DNA from 3 places in the Oerskovia sp. Root22 genome. Region 1 is predicted to be linked to each of the others. Evidence: riboswitches for the same ligand, from Rfam matches in the RefSeq annotation. Region 1 holds a riboswitch; each other region holds the start of a gene.
What was found. Region 1 has a riboswitch for thiamine pyrophosphate ahead of thiD (bifunctional hydroxymethylpyrimidine kinase/phosphomethylpyrimidine kinase). Riboswitches for the same ligand answer to the same signal wherever they lie in the genome.
Positions count from the first base shown of each region.

Region 1 (10,107 bases):
GGCCAGGTGCGGGTGGGCCGTCGGGGGTGCGCAACGTGGGGAACGGGCTGGTGGTCATGGTCATGTCTCCGGGTGCGGGCCGCGCGGTGCACGGCAGGCGGCGTCCGACCGGCGCACGGCAGACCCCCACGGCGGGGAGCCGGTCGGCTCAGGCCCCGCCGCGGCGACCAAGAAGGAGTGCGCTCCACGACATGGGAGGTACGCTAGCCGCGATCAAGTCCTCAGACAACCTGAGAGGTTGGCTCCCATGCCCACGCTCCGCCGGCTCCCCCTCGCCGACCAGGCGGCCGAGCTCATGCTCGACCGCGTCCGCACCGGCACCTGGCCGCTCGACCACCGGCTGCCCGGCGAGCAGGCGCTCGCGGCCGAGCTCGGCGTCGGACGGTCGACCGTGCGCGAGGCCATCCGTCAGCTCGCGGGCAGAGGGGTGCTCGAGAGCCGCCAGGGCTCGGGCGTCTACGTCGTCCGGGCCGAGCCGGGCGAGGACTGGCAGGAGGTCCTGCGGCGCGGCGAGATCGTCGACGTCCTCGAGGTCCGCGGAGCCCTGGAGACCGAGGCCGCCCGGCTCGCCGCGACCCGCCGCACCCCGGCCGACCTCCGCGCCATGGCCGCGGCGCTCGCGGGTCGCGGCAAGGTACCGGCGACCGCGAGCGCGCAGGAGTACGTCGACGCCGACCTGGTCTTCCACCGAGCGGTCGTCGACGCCGCGCACAACGCGGTCCTGACCGACCTGTTCTCCACGTTCGTCCCTCGCCTGCGTCGGGCGATGGTCGACATGATCGAGCTCGACGGCGCGGGCGAGCGCCACCGGCACGACCAGGACGCCCACGAGGCGATCCTCGACGCCGTCCGCGACCGCGACGCCGACCTTGCCGCCGCGACGAGCCGCCGACACCTCGACTCCGTCCACGAGAAGGTCACCCGTGAGCACTGACACCGCCTCCCCCAGCGTCCCGGCCGGGTCCCCGTCCTCCGTGCGCACCAGCACCGGAGGTCCCGTCCCGCCCGCCGACGCACCACCACCCCCCTCGGCGGGCGTCGTCGTGCTGGACCTGCGCGACGTCGCGTTCGTCCGCAACGGCCGCACGATCCTCGAGCACGTGGACCTCACGGTCCGCGCGGGCGAGCACTGGGCCCTGGTCGGCCCCAACGGTGCGGGCAAGAGCACGATCCTCAGCCTGTGCGGGGCGCGCAACCACCCCACGCGCGGCGAGGTCGACGTGCTGGGGAACACGCTCGGGCGCGTCGACGTCCAGGCCCTGCACAGCAGGATCGGGCACGTGAACCCGCGTCACCCGCTGCGCACGGCGCTCACGATCCAGGAGGTCGTCCTGACCGGGATCACCGGGACGACCGAGTGGCGCCAGCGCTGGGAGCCGACCCGAGCCGAGGTCGACAGGGCGCGCGCCCTCGTCGCGGACATGGGGCTCGGCGGCAAGGAGCACGAGCCCTGGACCACGCTGTCCCAGGGAGAGCGCGGGCGCACGATCATCGCCCGGGCGCTCGTCGCCGACCCCGCGCTGCTGCTGCTCGACGAGCCGAGCACCGGGCTCGACGTCGCGGCACGCGAACAGCTGCTCGCGACGATCGACGCGGTGCGGGTCACGCACCCCGAGGTCGCCTCGGTCCTCGTGACCCATCACCTCGAGGAGCTGCCCACGTCGACGAGCCACGCGCTGCTGCTCGCGCCGGGGCGGGTCTCCGCGGCCGGTCGCGCGGACGAGGTCCTGACGACCGAGGCCGTCTCGCGCTGCTTCGCCCACCCCGTCCACGTCGAGCGCCGCCACGGACGCTGGCGGGCCTCGGCGGGTCCGGGCACCGCCTGACCCGACGCCCCGCCTAGGCTGACCCCATGCGCGCGATCCAGGCACTCCAGGCAGGCGGCCCCGACGTCCTCGAGCTCGTCGAGCTCCCGACCCCAGCACCCGGACCCGGCGAGCTCCTCGTCGACGTCGCGGCGGCGGGCGTCAACTTCATCGACACCTACCGTCGGGCGGGGGTGTACCCGATGGAGTACCCGCACGTGGTCGGCACCGAGGGCGCGGGCGTCGTCGCAGCGGTCGGCCCCGGCGTCACGGACTTCGAGCCCGGCGACCACGTCGCGTGGACCAACGCGTTCGGCTCGTACGCCGAGCAGGTGGTCGTCCCGGCGGACATCGCGATTCCCGTACCGGAGTCGGTCGACCTGCGCGTCGCGGCGGCCGTCGGCCTGCAGGGGCTCACGGCCCACTACCTCGTGACCTCGACGTACCCGGTCCAGCCCGGGGACGACGTCCTGCTGCACGCGGGAGCCGGGGGCGTCGGCCTGCTCGCGACCCAGCTCGCGGTGCGCCGCGGCGCACGCGTCATCACGACCGTCTCGACCGAGGCCAAGGCCGAGCTGTCGCGCGCGGCCGGGGCGTCCGACGTCGTGAACTACGCCGAGCTCGACGACCTCACGACCGAGCTGCCCGCGATCGTGCGCGACCTCACGGGCGGTCGGGGCGTCGCGGTCGCCTACGACTCGGTCGGCAAGGACACGTTCGAGGCCTCCCTCGCGTCGCTGCGCCGCCGCGGGATGCTCGTGCTGTTCGGCGGGTCCTCGGGCCAGGTGCCTCCGTTCGACCTCCAGCGCCTCAACAAGGGTGGTTCGCTGTTCGCGACCCGCCCCAAGCTCGACGACTACACCGCGACGCGCGCCGAGCTCCTCGAGCGCGCCGACGAGGTCTTCGCGCTCGTGGCCTCGGGCGACCTCGACGTGCGGGTGGGCGCGACGTTCCCGCTCGCCCGCGCCGCCGACGCGCACCGCGCCCTGGAGGGCCGGGAGACGACCGGCAAGGTGCTGCTCGTCCCGGGGATCGACCCTGCCGCGGGCTCGGCCACCGAGGAAGGCTCTGTCACCGGGGCGGGCGCCGCCTCGTGAGCTGGGACTGGGTCCCGCCGCGACCCGGCGAGGACGAACCGACCCGGCGCACCGACCGCCGCCTGCGGCTGGCGCTGACCGTCCTCATGGTCGTCTTCACGGGCGTGCTGGCGGTGTACTACCTGACCGTCGGGCTCGACCAGATGCGCACGCAGTGCGTCACCGAGCGCCCCGCAGGCGTGTCGTCGAACCAGGTCAGCACGTCGTGGCGCTGGTGGCCGCCCGGCTACGACTGCGTGTACCCGGAGGCTGGGGCGACGAGCGCCTGAGGCACCGATCAGTTCTCCGAGAAGTGAGCAGTTGCCCCTGTTCGCGGCGGATCAGGGGCATCTGCTCACTTCTCGGCGCCCCCGACCGGCGCCTCGGGCCAGGTCGGCCGGGTCAGCCCCTGCTCGAAGAACAGGTACTCGTGCATCGAGGACAGCTCGAACGCGCGCAGCATACGTTCGCGCTCGGCGGGCGAGGCCCAGCGCGCGGCCTCGTCGGCGAACGAGCACGCGGTGCGTGTCGCCTCCTGGAAGGCCGGGTCGCCGTAGAGCGAGATCCAGCGCGCGTAAGGATGCCCGTCGAGGTCCCCCGCCCGGCGCACCAGGACGTCGCCGATGTACGAGTACAGCCAGTAGCACGGCAGCAGCGCCGCGACGGTCTCCGCGTACGACCCGTTCGACGCCGCGTGCAGGTGGTTGGTGTAGGCGGCGGTCACGGGAGAGGGGTCGACGCTCTCGACCGCCCCCCGGTCCATCCCGACGTGCTCGCCCAACCAGTCACGGTGCAGCGCCTGCTCGACCTCGAGCGACTCGACTGCCGCCCCCGCGAAGAACTGCCGGGCCTCGGGCGTCGGCGCGAGCTGGCTCGCCCGCGACAGCACGCGCGAGTACTCGGCGAGGTACGCGGCGTCCTGCGCGAGGTAGAACCCGAAGTCCTCGGCGGCGAGGCTCCCGTCCGCGAGCGCCCGCACGAACCCCATGCTCTCGACGGCCTCGCGCCACCCCTCGATCCGCTCCCAGGCCTCCTCGGAGAACACCTGCCTGCCCAGCGTGGGCAGGTGCGCCAGGTGGTCGACGGGTCCGCGGCCCGTGCCCACCGCCAACGCTCCCCCGGCCCGCAGCGCGCCGGTCAACCAGGTCTTCGCGTCGCGCGTCGCGCTCTCCCAGCCGTCCCGTCGGGGACGCAGGGCGGCGACCGCCGCCGACAGCGAGCACCCGGTCCCGTGGGTGTGCACGGTGTCGATGCGGGCCGCCGCGAAGGTCGTGACGTCGTCGGGCCCGCGCGCGCCCACCAGGGCGTCGGGCGACTCCTCCCCGGTGAGGTGACCACCCTTCAGGAGCACGACGGCGCCGCTCGCCGCGTGCAGGCGCCTCGCCTGGGCGAGGGCGTCGGGCCAGGTGGTCGCGGCCTGCTCGCCGACGAGGACGGCGAGCTCGGGGAGGTTGGGGGTCACGAGGTCGGCGAGCGCGACCAGCTCGCGCACAGCCTGCTCGGCCTCCTCGTCGAGGAGGCGGTGGCCGCTCGTGGCAACCATGACGGGGTCGAGCACGACGAACGGCGGCTGCACACGACGAAGCCACGCGGCGATCGCGCGTGCGTTCGGCTCGTCGGCGACCATGCCGATCTTGACCGCGTCGATCGTGACGTCGTCCGAGACCGCGTCGAGCTGCTCGGTGAGGAAGTCCGCACCCGGGACGTGGACCGTGCGGACGCCGTGCGTGTTCTGCGCGACCAGGGCGGTCGTGACCGCCATGCCGTACGCGCCGTGCGCCGCGAACGCCTTGAGGTCGGCCTGGATCCCGGCACCTCCCGTCGGGTCGGTGCCCGCGATGGACAGGACGCGGGGGCGGGAGGCCTCGGCCCCCGGCGACACGCCGTGCTCGGTCGCACCCCGGGTCCCCGGCGCAGGTGCGGGGGTGGGGGTGGGCAGGACAGGTGCGGTGGCAGCAAGCGACATTGCCGACATCCCTTCGCTAGTGCTAGCTAGATCAGGTTCGACGGGTGTGTTCTCAGCCCGGCTCGTGGGAGCGGGCACCCCGTGTCATGGCAGGGAACTCTAGCGGGCGAGGGGCGTCCTGCCGGCGGCGGTCCGCCTGGTGGCGGCACCTGAGGCGTCGCCCGCCTCTATGCTCACCGCATGGTTCGCTCCGCTCCCTCTCGCCGTCGTCGCTCGCGCCCCTCGGCCTCGCGATGACCGACGACCTGGTCGCCCGGCTCCTCGACCCGGACCCCGAGGTCCACGAGGACGCGGTCGACGACGCCGCCGAGCGAGCCATGGACGACGACCAGGGCGCCGTCGACGCCCTGCGCGACGTCGTGCTGCACGTCGAGCGATACCCGATCGGCACGTTCGAGCGGACTCTCAACCGCCTCTACGCCTTCGCGAACCCATCGCTCGAACCGGCGATGATGCGCGCCCTCGAGTCCGGGGTCTCGGCCACCTGGTACCTCACGGCCGCGTGCGCTCGGGCGGGATTCCGGGGAGCCGTCCCCTACGCCCTCGCCCTGCTCGGCTCCCCCGTCACCTCCGAGCGGAGTGTCGGCTGCGAGGTGCTCGGTGACCTGGACGCGCACGAGGCAGTGCCGCACCTCGTCGCCCGGCTCCGCGACCCCGAGCACGTCGTGCGGGAGGCCGCGGCCGGAGCGCTGGCCGGTCTCGGGGGCGCGGACGCCGTCGACGCGCTGCGCCGCGAGCTCGTCGAGCACCGGTTCCCGCTCCTGGGGTACGTCGCGAACGCCCTGGGCTCGATCGACCCCGTCCAGTCGGTCTGGCTCCTCGACCAGGCGTGCGCACCCGACGTCGACACCCGGTACTGGGCGGTCCGTGCCCTCGGGAGGACCGGGAGCGAGCGTGTCCACGAGCGGCTGCTCCACATCGCAGCAGACCCTGCGGAGGAGACCGTGGCCATCGCGAACGGCAGCACGGTCGCGAGCGCGGCACGCAAGTCCCTGAAGACCTGGCAGCGCGTGCGCCGTGTCCGCACCGGTACACCGAGCGCGAGCGCCGACCCCCTGTGATGCTGGGGACACTCAGACGCCCCGGGAGGCAGCATGCGCGTCACCACGGCCGACGTCCAGCGGATGACGTCCGCGCTGTTCATCAGCGAGGGGCCGTCCTCCCGGTCGCGTCAGGCCACGTTCTGGACCCTGCTGATCCTCGCCGCGATCATCGCGTCGGCGGGCGTCGCAGCCGACAGCACGGCCACCGTGATCGGCGCCATGATCGTCGCGCCCCTCATGACGCCCATCGTCGGGACCGCGCTCGCGATCGTCCTCAACGACCACCGGAACCTGACCTCGTCGGCGCTCCTGGTCATCGCGGGCGCCGCGGGGGTGGTCGCGACCGGGTACGTCGTCGGGCTGTTCGTCCCGATCGAGATCGTCGCGGCGACCAACAGCCAGGTCGCGGGCCGCGTGACGCCCCAGCTCATCGACCTGCTCGCGGCGCTCGCGACCGGGGCCGTCGGTGCGTTCGCCCTGGTGCGCGCCGACGTGTCGGACGCCCTGCCGGGCGTCGCCATCGCGATCTCTCTCGTCCCGCCGCTCGCGGTCGTCGGCCTCACGCTCGAGTCCGGGGCCCCGAACCAGGCCTTGGGGGCGCTGCTGCTGTTCGCGACCAACGTCGCGGCGATCATCGCGACCGGCACGATCGTCTTCCTGCTCTTCCAGGTCCGCACGGCCGCGGGCGAGACCGAGCGGTTCGTCGGCCCCCTGCGGGGTGCGAGCCTCGTCACGGTCGCCGCTGCCCTGCTCCTCGTCGCGGTTCCCCTCAGCACCATCAGCCAGCACGTCCTGCGGCAGAACGCGGACAAGATCGCCGCGGCCCCTGTGGCCCAGGCGTGGGCCGAGCAGGAGAGCTGGACGATCACCGGGATCTCGTTCAGCGGGTCGGTCCTGAGGATCGAAGCGATCGGCCCGGCCCCCGAGGCCGATGCCGCCACCCTGCGCGCAGCGCTCGACGAGGCGGGGCTCGCCGACGTCGACGTCGACGTCACGCTTGTGATCGGTGGGACGAGGCGACTGCCGGCGACGGGCTGACGGCCCGACTGCCACGCCCGGTTGAGCCCGCGCGGTTGAGCCCGCGCGATGCTCGGCGGATCCTGGAGGTGGGCCAGGACGGCCCCACGACGAGGAGGCCGGTCATGAGCTCGACGCACGGGAACGACGTCTCACCTGGGCCCCGCTCGGAGGTCGCTCCGGACCGCGGCCGTCGACGGCTTGTCCTCGCCGTGGCACTGGTCGGCGCGGCCCTCGTCCTCTCCGCGTGCGCGCCTGGGCCCAACCCCGACGTCGGGACGCCCACCGCGGACGGCAGCCCGGCGGGGTTCTGGCTGGGCCTGTGGCAGGGCATCATCGTGCCCGTGACCTTCGTGATCTCGCTGTTCACCGACACGGTGAACATCTACGAGGTCCACAACAACGGGAACTGGTACGACTTCGGGTTCGTGCTCGGCCTGGGGCTGTTCGTGGGTGGTCCGTTCGGGGCGTCCCGCGGACGCCGCCACTCCTGACCAACGCGCGACGAGCGACAGTCGCTCAGTCCTGCCGGATCGCCTCGCCGGCGATCTCGATCTCGACCTTCTTGCCCACCAGCAGCCCGCCGGTCTCCAGCACGACGTTCCACACGAGCCCGTAGGCCTCGCGGTCGAACGTGCCCGAGGCGCTGAACCCGAAGATGTCGCGGCCGTACGGGTCTCGCCGCGCCCCGCCGAACTGCATGGTCAGATCGATCGGCAGGGTCACGCCCCGGATCGTGAGCAGCCCGCTCACGACGAAGTGCCCCGCACCGGCCCCCTGGATCCTGGCCGCAGGGACCTCGGAGCGCTCGGGCGAACGGTTGCGCAGGCGCGCCCAGCTGAGCATGGCGTCGTCCTGCGGGCCCTGCCAGCGCACCGACGTGCTGCGGAACTCGACGGTCGGGAATCGCTCGACGTCCAGGAAGTCGGCGCTGCGCAGGTGCCCGTCGCGCTCGTCGTGGTGGGTCGTGAGGCTCGTCGCGTCCATGGTCGCGGAGACCGTGGACGCGAGGGGGTCGGCCCCGACGACGATCGTGGCGCTCGCACGCGTGAGCTCACCGCGCACCGGCGAGACCATCATGTGCTTGCCGAGGAACCCGACCCGCTTGTGGGCCTCGTCCAGCAGGAACGTCCCCGCATCCGGGATCGTCATGCCGTTCCAGAACCGGGTCGGGTGGTCGATCGTCATCCGGGCAGGGCCTCTCGCTCGTTCTCGCAGGTGCAGAACGGCGGTGTCCGCACCGACCGGGTCGGTGTGCCCCTCGAGCATTCCCCATGAGTAGTAGAAAGTTCAACTACTCGCAGGGTGAACCTGGCCACCTCCCGACCACGGAGGACGACGAGAAGGGCCGCTGCTCCCGGAGGAGCAACGGCCCTTCTGATCGCTCGCGGGAAGCGAGCGGCCCGGGTTCAGCGCGCCGGGAGCGTCCCCGGCATCGGGTCGTCGTCACCGAACCGCGTCACGCGCAACCGACGCGCGTCCGGTCCCGGCACGCTGTCCGTCGAGCCGGAGGCGGCGGCGGACGCGGCTCGCAGCGACTCGGGAGAGTCGTGCGTGACCCGGACGAACGCCCCCGACCACGCGTCGAGCTCTCCGCGCGCGACCGCGACGATCATCTCGACCGTCCGCTCGACCGGGGTCCACTCGGTGCGTCCCACGTGCATGTCCATGGACGCGGTCAGGTCGGTCTGCACGACCCCGGGCGAGACCTCGAACGTCCGCAGCCCCCGGGCATGACCCGACAGGTGCAGGTTCGACCCCATGCGCAGCAGCGCGGTCTTGCTCGCGTTGTAGGCGCTCGCACCGTCCATGTCGTGCGAGCCCGCACCGGAGTTGAGGTCGACCACCCGGCCCCCGCCGCGGGCGAGCATCCGGGGGACGACCGCGCGTGCGAGCAGGAAGGGCCCGCGCACGTTGGTCTCCATGACGGACCACCACTCGTCGGGGTCCGCCTCCCACAGCGGGACCTCGGCATCGATGCGCCCGGCGTTGTTGACCAGGAGGTCGATCCCGCCCAGCTCGGCCTCGGCGCGCGCGACCGCCGCGTCCACCGACGCGGGCGAACCGACGTCCGCGACCAGCCCCACGGAACGGCGACCCAGCGCGCGAACCTCCGCGACGACGTCGTCCACGCGGGACGCGTCCCGACCCAGGACCGCGACGTCCAGGCCCGCCTCGGCGAGCCCCCGCACGACCGCGCGGCCGATCCCGCGCGTACCGCCCGTGACGAGGGCGGTACGCGCGGGGGCGACGCTCACGACGTCAGCCACGCAGCTCGGCCCCGACCTTCTCGTGCGCCGCGGCGACGGCCGCGGCGCGCACCGCCGCGGAGTCCTCCGCGGTCAGGGTGCGGTCGGTGCCGCGCAGGCGCAGCGAGAACGCGAGGGACTTCTTGCCCTCGCCGACCTGGGGGCCGGTGTAGACGTCGAAGAGCGCGAGCTCCTCGAGCAGGTCGCCCGCCCCCTCCTCGATCGCGGCGCGCACGGCCGAGGCCGGCACGGAGGCGTCGACGACGAGCGCCAGGTCCTCCTTCGCGAGCGGGAACGACGAGACGGGAGCCGCCTGCACGGGCTGCTCCGGGGCGGCGGCGATCAGGGCGTCCAGGTCGACCTCGAACGCGACGGTCCGCGCGGGCAGGCCGAGCGTCTCGAGCACCTTGGGGTGCAGCTCGCCCGCGTGCCCGACGACGGTCCCGTCCGACAGCTCGAGCCTCGCCGTCCGGCCGGGGTGCCACGGCGCGTGGTCGTGGTCGGCGACGACCACCACGTCCACGCCCACACGGTCGGCCACGAGCTCGGCGGCCGCGAGCGCGTCGGTCCAGTCGGCGGCGCGACCTGCGCCCCACCAGCCCGAGGCGTCGCGCTGCCCCGTGAGGACTCCCGCGACGCGGCGCGGCTGCGGCGGGACCGCGGCCTGCAACGTGGTCAGGTCCTGCTCGCTCGGGCGGACGCCGCCCGGCAGCTGCGGCGCCGCGGGCGCACCGGCGACCGGGCGCGTCACGAGGCCGATCTCGAAGATCGCGAGGTCTGCGTTACCGCGTCCCACGTTGCGCTTGAGCGTGCCGAGCAGCGTCGTGAGCAGGTTCGTCCGCATCTCGGGGTGGTCGTCCGCGAGCGGGTTGACCAGCCGCAGCGCGCGACGACGCTCGTCGTCCACGGGAAGGCGCAGGTCGTCGTGCGCCTGCGGGTTCACGAACGGGT
Region 1 covers NZ_LMIL01000007.1:21,334-31,440, forward strand. The annotation lists gene ASE15_RS04920 (2-isopropylmalate synthase) at 1-58, opposite strand, end outside; gene ASE15_RS04925 (FadR/GntR family transcriptional regulator) at 248-934, shown strand; gene ASE15_RS04930 (ATP-binding cassette domain-containing protein) at 1,044-1,826, shown strand; gene ASE15_RS04935 (quinone oxidoreductase) at 1,853-2,902, shown strand; gene ASE15_RS04940 (hypothetical protein) at 2,899-3,171, shown strand; gene thiD (bifunctional hydroxymethylpyrimidine kinase/phosphomethylpyrimidine kinase) at 3,237-4,847, opposite strand; TPP riboswitch at 4,839-4,939, opposite strand; gene ASE15_RS04950 (HEAT repeat domain-containing protein) at 5,081-5,908, shown strand; gene ASE15_RS04955 (DUF389 domain-containing protein) at 5,942-6,928, shown strand; gene ASE15_RS04960 (hypothetical protein) at 7,033-7,401, shown strand; gene ASE15_RS04965 (YceI family protein) at 7,427-8,095, opposite strand; gene ASE15_RS04970 (SDR family NAD(P)-dependent oxidoreductase) at 8,317-9,165, opposite strand; gene pheT (phenylalanine--tRNA ligase subunit beta) at 9,170-10,107, opposite strand, start outside.

Region 2 (10,107 bases), 700 kb from region 1:
GTCCATGACGACGAGCTTGACGCCCGTGGCCGCGACGAAGTCGCGCTCGACCTGCTCGACCTCGCCCGCGCGCAGCAGGCCGTGGTCGACGAACACGCACGTGAGCTGGTCGCCCACGGCCTGCTGGACGAGGGCCGCGGCGACCGAGGAGTCGACGCCTCCGGACAGGCCGCAGATGACGCGCGCGTCGCCGACCTGCTCGCGGATGAGCGCGATCTGATCGGCGATGACGTTGCCCGGGGTCCAGTCGCCGGCGAGGCCCGCGCCCTGGTACAGGAAGTTCTCGAGAGCCTTCTGGCCCAGCGGGGAGTGCTTGACCTCGGGGTGCCACTGCACGCCGTAGAGGCGACGCCCGGTGTCCTCGAACGCTGCGACCGGGGAGCCGGCCGAGGTCGCGAGGACCTCGAAGCCCTCGGGGGCCGCGTGGACGGCGTCGCCGTGGCTCATCCAGGCGGTCTGCTGGTCGGGCGAGCCCGCGAGCAGCGCACCGGCCTGGCAGACCTCGACGGCCGTGCCGCCGTACTCGCTGAGGCCGGTCTGCGCGACCGTGCCACCGAGCGCCTTGGCCATGGCCTGGAAGCCGTAGCAGATGCCCAGGACGGGCACGCCGGCGTCGAACAGCGCGGGGTCCACGAAGGGCGCACCCTGCGCGTACACGGACGAGGGACCACCGGACAGGATGATCGCTGCCGGGTTCTTGGCGAGCATCTGCTCGACGGTGAAGGTGTGGGGGACGATCTCCGAGTACACCTTGGCCTCACGCACGCGACGCGCGATCAGCTGGGCGTACTGTGCGCCGAAGTCGACGACCAATACGGGCCGGGGGGCTGAGGGGGTGGGTGTCACCAGCCCAGGATAGTTGGCTCGGCGCCGATCCCCGGCATCGGTCCACGACGTGCGACGGGGATCACTGCGCGCGTCAGGCGGGCAGCCGTCCGCGCAGCTCGCGAGCGGCCCGCTCGGGGTCGGCCGCGCCCGTGATCGCACGCACCACGACGATGCGCTCGGCCCCCGCGTCGAGCACCTCGTCGAGCCGCGCGGCGTCGACACCGCCGATCGCGAACCACGGCGTGGTCGGCGCCGTCGCGGCGACCTGTCGCAGCAGGTCGAGCCCGACGGCGTCGCGCCCCGGCTTGGTCGGCGTCGCCCAGAGCGGTCCCACGCAGAAGTAGTCGACCTCGGGATCCGCCTCGGCGGCCGTGGCCTGGGCGAGCGAGTGCGTCGAGCGGCCCAGCAGCGGGCCCGCACCCAGGAGCGACCGCACCGCGGGCACGGGCAGGTCGCCCTGACCCATGTGCACCACCGGGGCTCCCGTCAGGAGGGCGACATCGGCCCGGTCGTTGACCGCCCACAGCGCCCCGTGCTCGGTCGCGACGCGCGCGACGACCTCCTGCAGCTCGAGCTCGCGCGCGACGTCGAGCCCCTTGTCGCGGAGCTGGACCACGTCGACCCCGCCCGCGAGCGCCGCGTGCAGGAAGTCCTCGAGGTCGCCGCGCTCCTCGCGGGCGTCGGTGCACAGGTACAGCCGGGCCGCCCGCAGGCGCTCGACGGCCGCCGGGCGGGCCCGCCCGGCAGGAGCCGTGGGGCTGGTGCGCTGGGGCGAGGTGTGCTGTCGGGGCTCGGCGTCGCCGGTCGGAGCAGTGGTCACGGCGCCCAGGATAGGCGCGGCCCGCCCGGGACACGGTCGCGGCGCAGCCCGTGGGCACGCCCCGAGCGTGGCCGGCGTGCGTTGTAGGGTGGTCGCGAAGCACGGGAGCCCCGCACGGGGCTGAGAGGGCGAGAGCCGACCGTCGAACCTGATCTGGGTCATGCCAGCGAAGGGAGCGAGCGCATGTGCGCAGCCCTGTCCACCGACCACCCCGCCCTGCCCGCGCGTCCGCCGGGGCGCGACGGGAGCCTGGGGGGCGCGGCGCCGTCGGGCCCCGTGAGGCGCGTCGCGCCCGGCGACCGGACGACGATCACCACGCCCGACGGCGCCACGGACGTCCTCGTCGTGGGCGGCGGCATCGTGGGGCTCACCGCGGCCTGGCGGGCCTCGCGTGCTGGCCTGCGCGTGACCGTCCTGGACCCGGCCCCGGGCGACGGCGCGACCCACGCCGCGGCCGGGATGCTCGCGCCCGTGACCGAGGCCGACTTCGGCGAGGAGACCGCGCTGCGCCTGGGCGCCGACTCGGCGGCACGGTGGCCAGCGTTCGCGGCCGAGCTCGAGGCGGACTCGGGGCTCGACGTCGGGCTGCGCGCGACCGGCACGCTCACGCTGGCCTACGACGGCGACGACCTGGCGCTCGGGCGCCGCGTGCGCGCGCTCCAGGAGGCCTGGGGGCTCGACTCGACCGAGATCTCGGTCGCGGCGGCGCGCGAGCGCGAACCGCTCGTCGGGCCGCGCGTGGCCGGTGCGTTCTGGGCACCGGGCGACCATCAGGTCGATCCCCGCGCGGTGCACCGCGCGCTGACCGCGGCTCTCGCGCGGGACCCGCGCGCCGCCGTCGTGCGCCGCCGGGCGGTCCGGCTGCTGCGCGCGTCCGGACCCGGCTCTCCCGTGACCGGGGCGCTCGACGACGCGGGCGTCGAGCACCGCGCGGGGACCGTGGTCCTCGCGGCGGGTGCGGACTCGGGGGACCTGCTCGCGGACGTCCCCGAGGTGTGCGCCCCGACCCGTCCGGTGAAGGGGCAGACGCTGCGGCTCGACGCCCCCGCGTGGTTCACGCTCGACCACGTGGTGCGAGGGATCGTGCAAGGGCGTCCGGTGTACGTCGTACCGCGTACGCCCGGGCCCGGCGGGCACCGCGAGGTCGTCGTCGGCGCGACGAGCGAGGAGCACCCCGACGACCGGCGCGCGACCGCGGGCGGCGTCTTCGCGCTCCTGCGCGACGCGCGCGCCCTGCTGCCCGGGCTCGACGAGCTGGCCCTCGTCGAGGTCACCCCGCGCGTGCGCCCGGGCACGCCCGACAACCTGCCGTTCCTAGGGCCCACCACCGTCCCCGGCCTGGTCCTCGCCACGGGCCACTACCGCAACGGCGTGCTGCTCGCCCCCGTCACGGGGGCAGCGATCGACGCGGTCCTGACCGGCCAGCCGCTGCCGCCCGCGGTCGCGGCGATCGACCCCCTGCGCTTCTCGCCCACCCCTACCCCCGCGAGATAGAGGGCTCGCGTCGAGGTAGCGGGGTGGGGCCCTCTACCCCGACGGCACACCTCTACCTCGGCTCCCACCTCCCGGAGGACCACATGACCCACCCGACTCCCCCGTCCACGACGACCGGCGCGCGGCCGACGACCCCTCCCGCAGGCATCACCGTGCACCCGCGCTCGACCGCGAGCGCCCTCGTCAACGGCGAGCCCTACCCGCTCACCGCCCCCACGACCGTCGCAGCGCTGGTCGCCGCGCTCCTGCCCGAGCTCGTCGGGGACACCGGGGACGTCCCCCGCGGCGTCGCGGTCGCGATCGACGACGCCGTGCTCCCCCGCAGCACGTGGTCGTCCACGACCCTGCGCGACGGCGACCGTGTCGAGGTCGTCACGGCGGTGCAGGGTGGTTGACACCAGGCAGGACACGGACCGCGCACCCGACGACTCCCTGGTCGTCGCGGGCGTCCCCCTCGGCTCCCGCCTGGTCATGGGCACGGGCGGCGCGGCCAACCTGCTGACGCTCGAGGACGCCCTCGTGGCGTCCGGGACCGCGCTCACGACCGTCGCGATGCGCCGCGTCGCGCGGGTGCGTCCGTCGGGTGGCGCGGGCGGCGACGGGGGTGCGGGCGAGACCGGCATCTGGGGCCTGCTCGACCGCCTCGGCATCCGCGCCCTGCCCAACACCGCGGGCTGCTTCTCGGCCAAGGAGGCAGTCCTCACGGCCCACCTCGCGCGCGAGGCCTGCGGCACGGACTGGGTCAAGCTCGAGGTGATCGCCGACGACGTGACGCTCCTGCCCGACCCGATCGGGCTCGTCCAGGCCGCCGAGACCCTGGTCCGCGACGGCTTCACGGTGCTGCCGTACACCAACGACGACCCCATCCTCGCGCGCCGCCTCGAGGACGTGGGGTGCGCGGCCGTCATGCCGCTCGGTGCGCCCATCGGGTCGGGGCTCGGCATCCTCAACCCGCGCAACATCGCGGCCATCGCGTCGGCCGCCCGGGTGCCCGTGATCCTGGACGCGGGGATCGGGACCGCGTCCGAGGCCGCGCACGCCCTCGAGCTCGGGTGCGACGGGGTTCTCCTGGCGACCGCGGTCACCCGCGCGGCCGACCCCGTGCGGATGGCCACGGCCATGCGGCTCGCGGTCGAGGCCGGGCGCCTCGCCGCGCTCGCGGGCCGCATCCCGCGGCGCGAGCAGGCGCTCGCGAGCTCACCGGTCGACGGGATGGTGGGCCGGACCGGGTCGGGCGGCGCCGGGCTGGCGGCCGGTCTCACGGGGGCCGGTGTGCTGGGCGGCGGGAACCTCGACCTGGCGCTGTGACCGGTTCGCCGAGGTAGAGGCTTCTCGTCGAGGTAGAGGCCTCTGGCCCTCTACCTCGACGGCAGGCCTCTACCTCAGCGGAGCGATCAGTACGTCGGGCGCCCCGGCTCGACGTCCCGCACCCACGCCAGGACCCCGCCCTCGACGTTGCGCGCGTCCACGCCCACCGCTCGTGCAAGCCCCGCGACCCGGTCCGACCGGCCCCCGACCTTGCACAGCACCGCGACCGTCCGGTCCCGGGGAAGGTCCGCGAGCGCGGCCCGCGCGTCCGGCCCGGCGTAGACCCCGCTCGGCACGACGCGGGCGCCGTCGATCCCGACGATCTGCGTCTCCCAGTCCTCGCGCACGTCGAGCAGCAGCAGGTCGTCGTCGGGGTCGGCGAGGCGGGCGGCGAGCTCGCGGGGGGTCAGGCTCGTCGGGGCCGGGCCAGCTCCGGCCGGAGCACCCACGGGGCCCGACGACGCCACGCCCGGCCCGCGGACCGGCGCACCGAGGACCGTGCCCGCCCCGGGCAGCCCGCGCCCGCCCGACTCCTCCGAGACCTGGGCGAGGTCGACCGCGAGGCGACCCTCCGCCGTCGGGCCCGAGAGGCTCTCGAAGAGGCCCCCCGCGACCGCAGGACGCGCCGTGCCGGCGCCCGCGGGAACCGGCGCCAGCCCGCAGAACGCCTCGTAGGCCTGGTCCCCGGACAGCAGCCCCGTGACGGGGACGCGCTGCGGGTCGGCACGGACCGTGAGGTGGCGCCACGTGAGCTCGAGCGAGTCGTAGACCGCGAGGCGTCCCAGGAGCGTGCGGCCCGCGCCCGTGACGAGCTTGACGGCCTCGGTCGCCATGACCGAGCCGATCGTCCCGCACATGGCACCGAGCACACCGCCCGTGGCGCAGTCGGGGACCGTGCCGGGGGGCGGCGGCTCGGGGAAGACGTCGCGGTAGACCACGCCCTCGCCCCCGGGGGGCGTCGCCCAGAAGACGCTCACCTGGCCCTGGAACCGGAAGATCGAGCCCCACACGCACGGGATGCCCGCGATCTCCGCGGCGTCCCCCACGAGGTAGCGGGTCGCGAAGTTGTCGGTCCCGTCGAGGACCAGGTCGTAGCCGGCCAGGACGTCCAGGACGTTGCCCGCGTCGAGGCGCTGCTCGTGCAGGCGGACGGTCACGTGCGGGTTGACCTCGGCGATCGCGTCCCGCGCGGAGTCGACCTTGGACCGCCCCACGTCCGAGCCGCCGTGGATCACCTGGCGCTGGAGGTTGGAGACCTCGACGCGGTCGTCGTCGACGATCCCGATCGTGCCGACCCCGGCCGCCGCGAGGTAGAGCAGCGCGGGGCTGCCCAGCCCGCCCGCGCCCACGACCAGGACGCGCGCGGCGCGCAGCCGCTGCTGGCCCTCGATCCCGATGCCCGGCAGCGCGAGGTGCCGCGAGTACCGGGCGAGCTCCTCAGGGCTGAGCGGCTCGGTCGAGGGCACGACCAGCGGCGGCAGCGAGGTCATCGTGCGTACTGCTCCACGAGCGCGTCGAGCTTGGCCTCGGCCTCGCGGTGGACCTTCTTCTCCAGGACGAAGGACATGACCGGCACGACACCGGCGAACACCATGCTGGTCAGGCGGCCCCAGCTCCAGCGCATCTTGGACCACAGGTCGAGGACCGTGACGAGGTAGACCACGTAGATCCACCCGTGCGCGAACGGGATCCAGCCGACGAAGCGCATCACGCCGTCGACGTCGACGAACGCGCCCACGCCGTACTTGACGATCATCTCGACGCACAGGATCAGGAGCATCACACCGGTGATGAGAGCCATCACGCGGTAGCGCGCGAGCGCACCGCGGGCCTTGCGGACCGCGGTGTCGACGACCTCCTGCGTGGGGGCCTGCGCCACGGCGTCGGAGGTCTGCTGCGTGCCGGCGGGGTCGGGCGTGGTCATGGGAAGGTTTCCTTACGCTGTGCGAAAATCCGTGGCTCGGTGTCGGTGGCCACACCTAATGTTAGTGACCGTGCGACCCCTCCCCCTCCCCGACCCGGGCACCCCTCCGCTCACCGGCCCTGGCGCCCTCCTCTGGTGGCTCGCCCGCCGCCAGTGGGGCATCCTCACGATCGCCGTCCTGCTCGGCATGGTCACGTTCGGGTGCCAGGCCGTCATGCCCTACGTGCTCGGCCGAGCCCTCGACGAAGGACTGAGCGAGGGCTTCGGCGCAGTCCTGCTGGGCTGGGCCGCGGTCATGCTCGGGATCGGCGTGGTCCAGGTGGCCGCCGCCGCGGTGGGGCACCGCTTCGACATCGAGAACTGGCTGCGCTCGGCCTTCACCACGTCGCAGCTCGTCGGGGACACCGTGGCCCGTTCGGGGCACACCATCACCGACGAGCTCCCCACGGGAGAGGTCGTCTCGGCCGTCGCGTCGGACGCCCTGCGCGTGGGCGAGGTCTACGCGATCGCGGCGCGGTTCGCGGGCTCGCTCATGGCGTACGCGGTCGTCGCGGGCATCATGCTGAGCACCTCGTTCCAGCTGGGGCTCGTCGTCGTCCTGGGCCTGCCGGTCGTCGCGGGCATCCTCGCGTTCCTCGTCAAGCCGCTCCAGCAGCGCCAGGCCGCCCAGCGCGAGGCCTCGGGCCGGCTCACGACGCTCGGCGCGGACACCGTCTCGGGCCTGCGGATCCTGCGCGGCATCGGCGGCGAGAAGGTCTTCACGGACCGGTACCGGACCCAGTCGCAGGACGTGCGCCGCACGGGCGTGCGCGTCGCGACGACGCAGTCCTACCTCGACGCGCTCCAGGTCCTGCTGCCCGGGCTGTTCGTGGCCCTGGTCCTGTACCTGGGCGCGCACGCCGCGGTGCGCGGGGAGATCAGCCCGGGGCAGCTCGTGGCGTTCTACGGCTACGCGGCGTTCCTGTCGTGGCCCTTGCAGATCGCGACGCAGACGCTCCAGGCCACGACGCGCGCGCACGTCGCCGCGAAGAAGCTCATCAAGGTCCTCTCGGTCGTCCCCGCGACGGGCGCGACGCCCGGCACGGCCGCGACGCCGCCCGTGGGCTCGGTGCTGGTCGACGACGCGAGCGGCGTCGAGCTCGCACCCGGCCGGGTCGTCGCGCTCGTGAGCGTGGACCCGGACGAGTCGGCGCGCATCGCCACGCGCATGGGCCGGTTCGACGACGTCGCGGAGGCGGGCACGCCCGTGCACCTGGGCGGGGTCCGGCTCGCGGACCTCGACAAGGACGTGGTGCGCGAGCGCATCGTCGTCGCCGAGGCCACGCCGCACCTGTTCTCGGGCGTGCTCGGCGAGGAGCTCGACGTGCGCGGGGGGAACCTCGAGGCCGAGCTGATGCGCGCCATCATGATCGCCGACGCGCACGACGTCCTGGACTCGGTCCCGGACGGCCTCGCGGGCGACCTCCCGGAGAAGGGCCGGTCCCTGTCCGGCGGCCAGCGTCAGCGCGTGGCGCTGGCCCGCGCGATCCTCACCGACCCGGAGATCCTGATCCTGATCGAGCCCACGAGCGCGGTCGACGCCCACACCGAGGCACGGATCGCCGAGCGCCTCGCCGAGGTCCGGCGCGGTCGCACCACGCTCGTCGTGACCGCGAGCCCGCTCGTGCTCGACCACGTGGACGACGTCCTGTTCGTCGAGGACGGCCGCGTCGTGACCCACGGGACGCACCGCGAGCTCCTGCACCGCCCGCGCGGCGCGCACCAGGGCGAGCAGGCCGCGCGCTACCGCGCCGTCGTCGGGCGCTCGATGGACGAGCCCGCGGCCGCGCCGCCCGGCGAGGTCGCCGAGGACGCGCACGGGACCGACCACCTGACCTCGAGCTCCCCCGAGCTCTCCGACGCCTCGAAGGGCGTGTCATGAAGCTGCCCATCGCCGACGGCCCCACCGTCCGCAAGCACACCGCCTACCTGGTCCGCGAGCACCGCGGGACGCTGATCGGGCTCGCGGTCCTGCACACCGTCGCGGCGGTCGCGGGGCTCGCGGGCCCGTGGATCCTGGGCAGGCTCGTCGACGCGGTCACCCAGGGCACCACGGCCACCTACGTGAACCAGGTCATCGCGATCGGCGTGGTCGCGGTCATCGTCCAGGCCGTGCTCATCCGCTACGCCCAGAAGGCCTCGATGATCTTCGGTGAGGCCGTCTTCGCCGAGCTCCGCGAGGACTTCCTCGAGACCGTCACGACCCTGCCGCTGTCGACCGTCGAGCGCGCGGGCACGGGCGACCTCGTCGCGCGCACCACGAACGACGTCAACCGCATCCAGCACGCCGTCCGGTTCGGCGTCCCGCGCCTGATCGTCGCGGTCGTGACCATCCTGCTCACGGTCGTCGCGAGCCTGCTCACGTCGCCGCTCGTCGCGGTCTCGCTGTTCGTCGGCGTGCCGCTCATGGTCGTCGTCTCCCGCTGGTACCTGCGCCGGGCCTCTCCGGGCTACCAGCGCGAGTCCGCGGCCTACGCGGCACTCAACGGCACCATCACCGAGTCGGTCGAGGGTGCGCGGACGGTCGACGCCCTGCGGCTGGGCGCACGCCGTCGGGCACGGGTCCAGGCGGACCTGCAGGAGGCCTTCGCCGCCGAGAGGTACACGCTGAACCTGCGGACCGTGCTGTTCCCCGCGGTCGACTTCACGTTCGTCCTCGCGCCCGTCGCGGTCATCGTGTGGGGCGGCTACATGATCTCCACGGGGCACGCGACGCTCGGCGCCGTGACGACCATCGCGATGTACGCGTTCCAGCTCGCGGGGCCCGTGTGGGAGCTCATCTTCTGGCTCGACGAGATCCAGGTCGCGGCGACGTCGCTCGCCCGCATCGTGGGCGTCAAGCTCGTCGACAGCGACCGCGAGGCTGGGGACGACGTCCCCGCCGACGAGCACGTCGTGGCGCGAGACGTCGAGTACGCGTACCGCGCGGGGCACAACGTGCTGCACGGGATCGACCTGGACCTTCGCGTCGGTGAGCGCCTGGCCGTGGTCGGCCCCTCGGGCGCGGGCAAGTCGACCCTGGGCCGCATGCTCGCGGGCATCCACCCACCCACGGGTGGGTCGGTGCAGGTGGGCGGTGTCGACCTGGTCGACCTGCCGCTCGACGACCTGCGCCGCCACGTCGCCCTGGTCACCCAGGAGCACCACGTGTTCGTGGGCTCGCTCGCGGACAACCTCCGCCTGGCCGACGAGGGAGCGGACGACGAGCAGCTGCTCGCCGCGCTGGCCGCGGTCGACGCCCGCGGGTGGGTCGAGTCGCTCCCCGAGGGCCTCGCGACCGAGGTCGGCTCGGGCGGCCACGTCCTGACCCCGGCGCAGGCCCAGCAGGTCGCGCTCGCCCGGCTCGTGCTGCTCGACCCGCACACGCTGATCCTCGACGAGGCGACCTCGCTGCTCGACCCGCGGGCGGCCCGGCACCTCGAGCGCTCGCTCAACGCGGTGCTCGAGGGACGCACGGTCGTGGCGATCGCGCACCGCCTGCACACCGCGCACGACGCCGACCGGGTCGCGGTCGTCGACGGGGGCCGCATCACCGAGATCGGACCGCACGAGGAGCTCGTCGCCGCAGGGGGCGACTACGCGCGCCTCTGGCACTCCTGGCAGCAGGAGTAGTCGGCGGGCCCGCGGCACGGCACCCGGGTTCACAGCGCTCGCGACGCCCTGCTCCCAGGCAATCCTCAGGCAACCCGACAAG
Region 2 covers NZ_LMIL01000007.1:717,088-727,194, forward strand. The annotation lists gene guaA (glutamine-hydrolyzing GMP synthase) at 1-846, opposite strand, end outside; gene thiE (thiamine phosphate synthase) at 920-1,540, opposite strand; TPP riboswitch at 1,748-1,825, shown strand; gene thiO (glycine oxidase ThiO) at 1,832-3,142, shown strand; gene thiS (sulfur carrier protein ThiS) at 3,226-3,537, shown strand; gene ASE15_RS08085 (thiazole synthase) at 3,614-4,450, shown strand; gene moeB (molybdopterin-synthase adenylyltransferase MoeB) at 4,537-5,940, opposite strand; gene ASE15_RS08095 (DUF3817 domain-containing protein) at 5,937-6,374, opposite strand; gene ASE15_RS08100 (ABC transporter ATP-binding protein) at 6,433-8,295, shown strand; gene ASE15_RS08105 (ABC transporter ATP-binding protein) at 8,292-10,025, shown strand.
Region 2: it holds a riboswitch for thiamine pyrophosphate, as region 1 does, so the genes downstream of both, thiO (glycine oxidase ThiO) here and thiD (bifunctional hydroxymethylpyrimidine kinase/phosphomethylpyrimidine kinase) in region 1, are expected to answer to the same signal.

Region 3 (10,107 bases), on a different contig from region 1:
GGCCTCGAACCGATCGGAGCACGCTGGGACGCCGCGCTCGGGCGGGACGCCGACCGCGCCAGCCGGAGCGACGGCCCCCGCGGAGCGGTCCTCGCCGAGGCGGACCCCGCTGCGCAGGCGCCTGTGGCGCCGACGGTCGAGCGACCGGGTGGGCAGGGATCCGGGGCTCCGCCGGAGACGACCCCCGCCCCCGACCCCGCGCCGACCACCGAGGCCGCGCCCGAGGCGCCCGCCCCGACCGGCCCGCCGCAGCTCGGCGCGACCGGACCCGAGGTCCAGGCGATCCAGGAGCGGCTGCAGGTGCACGGGGCCACGGTCCTGGCCGACGGCGAGTTCGGTGCGGGGACCGACCATGCTCTGCGCACGTTCCAGGCGGCACAAGGCCTCGAGCCCGACGGCGTGGCCGGTGCGGCGACCCGGGCCGCGCTGCTCGCCGACCCCACCACCTCGACGGGCGGAGCCGGCTCGACCGGGGGAGCGCCGTCGTCGGGCACCGGGGACATGGCCGCGGTGCTGAGCCTCGTCAACGCGCAGCGCACGGCCGCGAGCTGCCCGGCCCTGCGGGCCGACGACCAGCTCGCCCGCGCCGCGACCCTGCACGCGCAGGACATGGTCGACCAGGGGTACTTCAGCCACACGAGCCTCGACGGGCGGACGTTCGGCGACCGCGTGACCGCTCAGGGGTACGCGCGACCCGGCGGTGAGAACATCGCCGCGGGCCAGCAGACCGCCCAGGCCGTGGTCGACGCGTGGATGGCGTCCGAGGGGCACCGTGCGAACATCCTCAACTGCGACTTCACCGCGATGGGGATCGGGCGCGTGGGCAACACCTGGGTGCAGGTCTTCGGGTACTGAGGACGCCCGGAAGGTCCGAGGTGTCCGCTTGCCGGGCGAGCCGGCGCGCGCCGCGACATACTCAGGTGTGAACCCGTCCCACGAAGCAACGCCCGAGCCCGCCGCCCAGCAACGTCTCGACCACGCACCGCTCCGTTCCGCGGTCATCGTCAACCCGAACCGGGTCGAGGGGCTCGACGAGCTCCGCCGGACCATCGAGGCCCAGCTCGCCGACGCGGGCTGGCCCGCCCCCGCCTGGCTCGAGACGACCGCCGAGGACCCCGGCACCGGCCAGGCCCGGCAGGCCGTCGAGGGCGGCGCCGAGGTCGTGTTCGTGAGCGGCGGCGACGGCACCGTGCGCGCCTGCATCGAAGGGCTCGTGGGGACCGAGGCGGCGCTCGCGGTCCTGCCCGGCGGCACGGGCAACCTCCTCGCGACCAACCTCGGTATCCCGCCCAGCCCGGAGGACGGCATCCGCCTCGCGCTCGACCGCGGGCGCCGCGCCGTCGACATCGGCGAGGTCGACGGGCAGGCGTTCGCCGTCATGGCAGGCATGGGGCTCGACGCCGCGATGATGGAGGACGCGCCGACGGCGCTCAAGGCCAAGGCTGGTGCGCTCGCGTACGTCGTCTCCGCGTTCAAGCACCTCGCCGACGACGAGATGAAGGTCGAGGTGCGCGTCGACGACCGGCCGGTGCTGCGCCGTCGGGCACGCAGCGTGCTCGTCGGGAACGTCGGCAAGCTCCAGGCGGGCGTCAACCTGCTGCCCGACGCGGTGCCCGACAACGGGCAGATGGACGTCGCGATCCTCGCGCCCCGCAACCTGGGCCACTGGGTCCAGCTCCTCGTCGGAGTGCTGCGAGGGCGCAAGCGCGTCCCCAACATGGAGGTGCTGCGCGGGTCACGGATCTCCGTGATCTCCGACCGGCCGCAGCCGCGCCAGCTCGACGGCGACGTGATTGAGCCGTCGAAGAAGCTCGAGGTCAGCGTGCGCGCCGGCGCGCTGTGGGTGTGCGTCTACCAGCCCGACACGTCCGACGACATCGCGGAGGGTGCGCCAGCGGACGGGTGATCCGCGGCTGGTAGCTGAGGAGAGGGTGTCCGGGCGCTCATCTGGTGAGACTGGGCTTGGCTCCCCCGGTGCGGTGATCGTGCTGGGCGGCACTGAAGGCGGCCTGGGCGCTACTGGGTCGTACGTCCAGTTCAGATAGTGAGAAGTCCTGACGTATCCCTTGCGAGGCTGCGTCGGATGCTGCCAGGGTTGGCGGTGCAGGGGCTTCCCAAGGGGGGGAGGTCTGCAGAAGGGGAACGCAATGAAGCGAAAGATCATGGCAGTCCTGACGGCCACGGTGGTGGCGTTCGGCGGAGTCGTCGTCGCGGGGGCTCCGGCGCAGGCGGCAACCGGACCGTACGGTTGCATCTTCCAGAACAACGGCTATCCGACATTCACCGAAACGTTCACCGGGACCTGTGGGATGTCGCGTGCGCGATTCACCGGGAAGACGGCGACCGGCGCACCCGTCGATGACGTGGCCTACTGGTCGAACGGGTACTCGGTGACCAGCACCTATCCGAGCTGGATGCGCACCCAGAACTACGGGCAGGCGATCTTCCGTGGTGCGACGTCCGCGTGGAAGGTCTCGACCTGAGAGTGAGTAGAGGGCCGTCTTGGGTGGTGGTCGCCGCACTGGTTGTGCTGGGCGGGTGCTCGACGGCGCCGTCAGAGTCCGAGGGTCGGTTCGCGGCCGAGTTTGCTCAGGCGCGCAACCAAGCCACGACCGATTTCGAGCGGGAAGTCCTTGAGGACGACGAGATCGCTGAGGCGGAGCTGGACGAGGCCAGGCAGAGGTTCGAGCGATGTGTCGAGGACCTGGGGTATCTCGTGACATTCGGTGAGCACGGGATGCGTATCGAGTACCCGGGTGTCGATGCGTCAAACGCGGCTGAGACCGAAGCTGCTTCCGAGAAGGCGTTTGAGTGCGAGGTCGGATCGACGTCGGTGATCGAACCGCTCTACGCGGCGGTGAGATCGAATCCGGAAGGTGGTGACTACCGGCAGAACGCGGTTGATTGCCTCATTCGGCACGGTGTCGCGCCCGAGTCCGCACGGGCTGAGGATCTCGAGAGCTATTCGCTGTCAAATGCCGATTCGAACGGACCTTCCGAGGAACTTCGTGAAACCGTCATCGCTTGCCTTGACGACACGTCGTTCTGACCCGTCAGCCCCTCGGGTGAGCTGCCGTCACGGTGAACTTACCCGAGGGGCTGGCGGCGTGCTGCTCGCTCTGGTCTTCGCTCTGGTCCTCGCCGCGTGCTCGTCTCCACGGGTGAACCTCCAGAGCGATCGAGGAGAGCCTCTCTCGGCCGACGAGGTGGCGGCGTTGCTCGAGGACGCGGCGGTGAACACCCATGTCGTGCCGCCAGGATTCCATTCGTCTCCTGGAGTCATGGCGCGAGGCATGGAGAAAGTGGACGAGCTCCTTGAATCAGCCGGATGGAAGTTCACGGAGACCTGGAGTCTGGAGCTCGACCGTCCCGTCTGGGCGATCTCACGACACGTCTTCTCCTGCGCGACCGACAACGCAGGCGTGGCGTCGGAGGGGTGGGGGGTCGTCTACGTGGAGGACATCGACGCGACCTGCCTGCATGAACCGACTGCAGCCGATGCCCTGGCCGCGACCACCCGGATGCTCGAGGAACGCGGTCTCCTGGGGACGGATCCTGTCATCGTCACGCTCGATGGTGACGATTCTGAGGTGCTTCAGCCGGGGCTCGACATGGATACGCCGTGAAACCTCGCCCGACCGCGAGGGTTCCACATGATGAGATTGGCCAGCAGTCCGTGGGGAGGGAGGTGCGTTGAAGGTGGTTTCGTTGTCACGGACCGTACGTGCCGTTTACATAGTGAGAAGTCCTGACGAATCCCTTTGCGGGATGGGGTCGGGTGTTGCCAGTCTAGCTGTGCAGGGCCTCCTCAAGGGGGGGCTTTGCACGCGAGCGCGAGCACGCCGGGGTACGCGATGGTGACGAACTACACCTGTTCAGCGGCCCGAGCCGGGATGACGTATCAGAACCCCGCGACAGGCGCGAAGGTGACGACATGGTCCACGTACGCGCTCGCGGGCCAGGCCAGGTCGACCGGGTCGGTTACGCCGTCGTGGGTGACCAACCGACACATCGGGGTGATTCCCTGACGTTTCCGATGGTGGGTGTTGCCAAAGCGGCCGACCTTCTGCGGGGTCGGCCGCTCGGGCCTCTGGAGAGGATGTGTGATTGTGCGGAGAGTGGGTTGTCTGGGAGCCGCATTCGCCCTGGGCGTGCTCCTGAGCGGATGTACCGCTGGTGAGGACGAGCAGTCGGAGTCGCCCTGGGAGTCGGATGTTCGCGCTCTCGCGTCGTTGTCGCCCGTCGCGCTCGTGCAGGACGTCGCTCAGGACGGCGTCATCGAGGAGCTGGAGTATCGGGAGGTGCAGGACACCTACCTGGCCTGCCTCGGCGACCTGGGTTTCGCGGCCTCCACCTGGGTGGATGAAAACGGGCTCGAGTCTTATCAGACTGCGGGCGAGTGGACCGACGAACTCGAGTCGGCGTTCACGACGTGCGGCGAGAGCACTGGGTTGGATCCCGTCGAGAATCTGTACCGGCAGATCGTGACAAACCCGAACAGGGTGGACTTCAACGAGCTGATCGCGCAGTGCCTCCGCGAGTTCAAAGTCGTCGACGAGTCGTACACGGGTGAGCAGTACAAGGAGGACCTCTTGGCGCAGAAGAGGCCGGGAACCGATCCCGGCGCACCGGACCTGCTGCGGTGTGAGGACGACCCCTTGGGCGCGATGGCCGACAGATGATCGGGGCTGCTCGATGACAGGGAGAGACATCCCGGCAGCCCAAGTCCACCCGCACCAAGAACGCCATCAGCAGTAGCTCGAGGAGCAGCAGTGACCAGAGATCGACGCCCCGCCCGGCCCAAGGCGGCCGGCTCAGGAGCAGCCCGTGCAGGCGTGCTCGCGCTCGCGGCGGTCGTGCTGCTCGCGGGAGGTGTCACGGCGGGGATGGCGTTGGCGCCGCAGTCGGAGCCGCAGAGTGTGCGGAGTTCGACGCCGCCTGCGGCGGTCCCGGTCTCGCGTCAGGTGTTCGACGATGCGCGCAGGGTCAAGGTCACCCCGGTCGTCGCGGAGGAGGGAACGCTCCAGGTGGCGGACACGGGTAAGGTCACGCGTTCGGTGTGCGCCCCGGGGGCGGTGATCGAGTCGGGATCGAGCCCGGTCACGGTCGACGACCGTCCGGTCGTGGCGCTCGCGACGTCGATCCCGTTGTGGCGGGACCTGGCTCCCACGGCCAAGGGTGACGACGTCAAGGCCCTGCAGGTCGAGCTCGCTCGCCTCGGGCACAAGGTGAGTGCGGACGGGACGTACGGTGACGCGACCAAGGCCGCCGTGACCAAGCTGTTCAAGGCCGCGGGCGTGGCCAAGCCGACCGGCGACCTGCCGGTCGCCTCGGTGCTGTGGCTCCCGGCGACGTCGGTCACGGTGAAGACGTGCGAGGTGCCCGTGGGAGCCGCGACGTCCGAGGAGGCGTTCGCGACGACGGCCGGGACGCTGGTCTCGCTGGGCCTGTCGGACACGCTCTCGAACGTCACGCCCGGTGACCGGGTGCTGCGTCTGGGTGAGCTGAGTGCGTTCGTCGGGGAGGGCGGTGTGGTCACCGATCCGGCGTTCCTCGAGGCCGTGCGCGGCAGCATGGAGTTCGCCGGCTGGCAGCGCTCCGAGGGTTCCGAGCCGTTGACGCTCGAGTACGTGCTCGCCGCGCCGCTGGACGTCTCGGTCGTGCCGCCCGGGGCGCTGTTCGCGCTGAGCGGCGCCGCGGGGTGCGTGTCAGCGGACGGCACGGCGTACCCCGTGACGGTCGTCGCGTCGAGCCTGGGGCAGACCCTCGTGACGTTCGACGGCCTCGACGCCGCCACGGCGCCGACCGAGGTCGAGCTGACCTCGCAGGCCGAGGGGCAGACGTGCCGGTAGGGGGCAAGCGGCTGGTCGGGACCGATCTGGGGCACGCTTTTCCCGGCACGGGCCTGCTGTTCACCGGGCTGGACCTGGAGGTCGTACCGGGAGAGGTCGTCGCGCTCGTGGGCCCCTCGGGCAGCGGCAAGTCGACGTTGCTGAGCATCGTCGCGGGCTGGGAGCGCCCCACGCAAGGGCAGGTCGAGCGTCTGGGCGTCGCCACGACCGGGTGGGTCTTCCAGAACCCGCACGGTGTCGCGCGCCGGGCGGCCCTGGACCACGTGGTGCTCCCGCTCCTTGCGCGCGGTCTGCGCCGTCCCGACGCGGAGGCCCGTGCTCTCGAGATCATGGCGCGCTTCAACCTGGCGCCCGTCGCGGACCGCCCATTCCGGGCGTTGTCCGGTGGCGAGGCCCAGCGGCTCATGCTCGCGCGCGCGGTGGCCCTGGCGCCGGACCTGCTGCTCGTCGACGAGCCCACCGCGCAGCTCGACCTGCGCACGGCCGCGACCGTCAACGAGGTCCTGGCCGGCATCGCCCAGGACGACTCGATCGTCGTGGTCGCCACGCACGACCCGCACACGCGCGACGCCTGCACGCGCGTGATCGACCTCGCCGACTTCCAGCACGCGCAGGACGCGGCATGATCACGCCCGACGACGGCGCGCGGCCCGGTCTCGCGACTGCCCCAGGCGACGCTCACCGCCCCGCAGGACCCGGTCGTCAGGACCCGCCCGCAGGAGCGTCCACTTCGCCTGACGACGGCGCTGCCCTCAACGTCGGTGCGCCCCCGGACACGTCGAGCCTGCCCGCCAGCCTCGGCTTCGACGCCCCCACCCTGCCCGACGACGGAGCGCACCCCCGCGCGGAGGTGAGCGGCGCCGTCGGGCACGGCGGGGAACCTGCACGGGCCGGACGGACTCGCACGATGCGGGCCGCGTCCGTGGTGTCCGAGGCGTGGCGCAGTGTCGCGACCGGCACGACCCGCGCGACCCTGTTCGCGGCGGTGCTCGTGGTGGTCGTCGGCGCGCTGGCCGCGGTCGACGTGCGGGCGATCGTCGGCGTTATCGAGGGAGCCCGCGAGTACCGCGACGCGGGCGCGAGCGTGCAGATCCTCGAGGCTACCGGGCAGGTCGACGGGGCACGCTGCGAGGCCCTCGCCAGGGTCGACGGCGTCAACGCGGCCGGCGCCCTGCGGACCGGGGAACCGCTGCGGGCGCTCAACCTCCCCTCGAGCGAGCTCACCGGCCTCGAAGCAACCCCTGGGCTGCTCGGCGCGCTCGACCGCGGACGGGTCGCCGGGGCGGGCCTGTGGCTGTCCGCGGACCTGGCCGAGGCGCTCGGCGCGGTCCCCGGTGACTCGATCGCGACGACCACCGGGCCCGCGCGGCTCGGCGCGGTCTACCCGTACCCCGACGACGGACGCGACCGCGCCCTGGGCTACGCAGCCGTCGCTCCCGTACCCGCCACGGGGCTGTTCGACTCGTGCTGGGTCGAGATCTGGCCCGTCGACCCCGAGACCGCGACGCTCCTGCGCACGACTGTCGTCGCCGACCCGTCCTCCGAGGTGCAACCCACCCAGAAGCAGCTCAACGGCCGGCTCGGTGCGACCTACGACGCGAGCGCCGAGTTCTCCGGCCGCCTGACCGAGCCCACCCCGATCGCCACGGCCGCCCTGGGCCTGGCCCTGGGATACGTCGCGATACGGCTGCGCCGCCTCGAGCTCGCCGCGGCCCTGCACGCCCGGGTCCCGCGTGCCGCCCTGACCTGGCAGATGCTCCTCGAGACCGCCGCCTGGACCGGTGCCGGGATCGTCGTGACCGTCCCCGCGCTGTGGTGGCTCGCGGGAGCCGGAGGTGACGGGCTCGCCACCGACCAGGTGAGCACCTGGATCATCGGCATGCGGACCGTCCTCGCCGGAGCAGGAGCGGTGCTCGTCGGGGCCGTGGCCGGGGCGCTCACGACCCGCGAGAAGCACCTCTTCAAGTACTTCAAGGAGAGGTGAGTACAGAGAGCTGCAAGATTCGTGAGGGGCCGGGACGGTGGGCTCGGGTGTGAGGAACAGCCGTAGAGTCGCCCACGCGTTCCAAGGTGAGGAACGACACTTGCTCGAGCGCGCGAGCAGGAATGTCATGGAAGAACCCCGCGACCGGCAGCGGTGCAACGGTCTATGGCGGGTGGGCATCTGCAAGGAGCATTTCTCAGACCGGCACGATCACGACCTCGTTGATCACCTACCGCTACCTCGACGTGGTTCACTGAGCGAACCCGATCTGTTCTGGCCAGGCCGACCTTGCGATGCAGGTCGGCCTGGCTGGCGTCGCCACTGGCCTGCTGAGTGTGCTGGTGGTTGGCTGTTCGGCGGCGCCTGTTGCCAACGAGGGTCAGTGGGTACCGGATGTCCTCGCGCTCGGGCAGGCGACGGACGTCGACTTGGTGAGGACGATCGCCGAGGACGGACAGATCACCGAGGTCGCTGCTCGAGCAGTGAGGCCGTGAGCGCCGAACGCGGGACAGGTGCGCCGACGCCCGGCGCCGTGCGCTACGGTGACGACCGCACCACCCAGCACCACCGCACCACCAGCACGACCCACAACTCCACACACACCCACGGGAGCTCGCAGCAGCGAGCTGAGAGGGCGGCTCAGCGCCGCCGACCGTTCGAACCTGTTCGGATCATGCCGACGTAGGGAGAGAGCAATGAGCTCTGAGACCGCTGTGCCCACAACCACCGGGCCCGCCGCCGCTGCACCAGCTGCACCCACCGTGCCCGCCGCGACCACCGGGTCGTCCGCGCACACCATCACGACCGGACCCATCGCGGGGTCCGCCAAGGTCCACCACCCGGTCCCGGGCGAGGAGCACCTGCGCGTCCCCGAGCGCCGCGTGCTCCTGAGCAACGGCGAGCACCTGGACCTGTACGACACCTCGGGCCCCTACACCGAGTCGGACGACCCCGCGGCGTTCGACCTCGCGGGCGGCCTGCCCGCCCTGCGGGCGTCCTGGCTCCGGCCCGACGTCGTCCCCACCGAGCGCGGTACGGGCGGCGCCCGGACGCAGCTCGCCTGGGCGCGCGCCGGGGTCGTGACCGACGAGATGCGCTTCGTCGCTGCCCGCGAGGGCGTCGACGTCGAGCTCGTGCGCGACGAGGTCGCGCGTGGCCGGGCGGTGATCCCGGCCAACCGTCGGCACCCCGAGATCGAGCCCATGATCATCGGCAAGGCGTTCGGCGTGAAGATCAACGCGAACATCGGGAACTCGGCCGTGACGTCCTCGATCGAGGAGGAGGTCGAGAAGATGGTGTGGGCCGCGCGCTGGGGCGCCGACACCCTCATGGACCTCTCGACGGGCAAGGACATCCACGAGACCCGCGAGTGGGTGCTGCGCAACTCCCCGATCCCCGTGGGGACGGTGCCGCTCTACCAGGCGCTCGAGAAGGTCAAGGGGGACCCCGCGAAGCTCACGTGGGAGATCTACCGCGACACCGTGATCGAGCAGGCCGAGCAGGGCGTCGACTACATGACCGTGCACGCGGGCGTCCTGCTGCGCTACGTCCCGCTGACCGCGCGCCGTGTCACGGGCATCGTGTCCCGCGGCGGCTCGATCATGGCCGCGTGGTGCCTCGCGCACCACCAGGAGTCGTTCCTGTACACGCACTTCGCGGAGCTGTGCGAGATCCTGCGCGACTACGACGTGACGTTCTCCCTGGGTGACGGCCTGCGACCGGGGTCCATCGCGGACGCCAACGACGCGGCCCAGTTCGCTGAGCTGCGCACGCTGGGCGAGCTGACCAAGGTCGCGAAGTCCTACGGCGTGCAGGTCATGATCGAGGGCCCGGGGCACGTCCCCATGCACAAGATCGTCGAGAACGTGCGCCTCGAGGAGGAGCTGTGCGAGGAGGCGCCGTTCTACACGCTCGGACCGCTCGCGACCGACATCGCGCCCGCCTACGACCACATCACGTCCGCGATCGGGGCCGCGATCATCGCCCAGGCCGGGACCGCGATGCTCTGCTACGTCACGCCCAAGGAGCACCTGGGGCTGCCCGACCGTGACGACGTCAAGACGGGGGTCATCACGTACAAGATCGCGGCGCACTCCGCCGACCTCGCCAAGGGGCACCCGCGTGCGCAGCTGCGGGACGACGCGCTGTCCCGTGCCCGGTTCGAGTTCCGCTGGCACGACCAGTTCGCGCTCTCCCTCGACCCCGACACCGCCCGCGCCTTCCACGACGAGACGCTGCCGGCCGAGCCCGCCAAGACCGCGCACTTCTGCT
Region 3 covers NZ_LMIL01000011.1:381,581-391,687, forward strand. The annotation lists gene ASE15_RS17075 (CAP domain-containing protein) at 1-855, shown strand, start outside; gene ASE15_RS17080 (diacylglycerol kinase family protein) at 923-1,906, shown strand; gene ASE15_RS17085 (hypothetical protein) at 2,148-2,483, shown strand; gene ASE15_RS17090 (hypothetical protein) at 2,465-3,049, shown strand; gene ASE15_RS20965 (hypothetical protein) at 3,108-3,626, shown strand; gene ASE15_RS17105 (hypothetical protein) at 4,152-4,682, shown strand; gene ASE15_RS17110 (peptidoglycan-binding protein) at 4,773-5,852, shown strand; gene ASE15_RS17115 (ABC transporter ATP-binding protein) at 5,843-6,478, shown strand; gene ASE15_RS17120 (hypothetical protein) at 6,475-7,836, shown strand; TPP riboswitch at 8,432-8,541, shown strand; gene thiC (phosphomethylpyrimidine synthase ThiC) at 8,532-10,107, shown strand, end outside.
Region 3: it holds a riboswitch for thiamine pyrophosphate, as region 1 does, so the genes downstream of both, thiC (phosphomethylpyrimidine synthase ThiC) here and thiD (bifunctional hydroxymethylpyrimidine kinase/phosphomethylpyrimidine kinase) in region 1, are expected to answer to the same signal.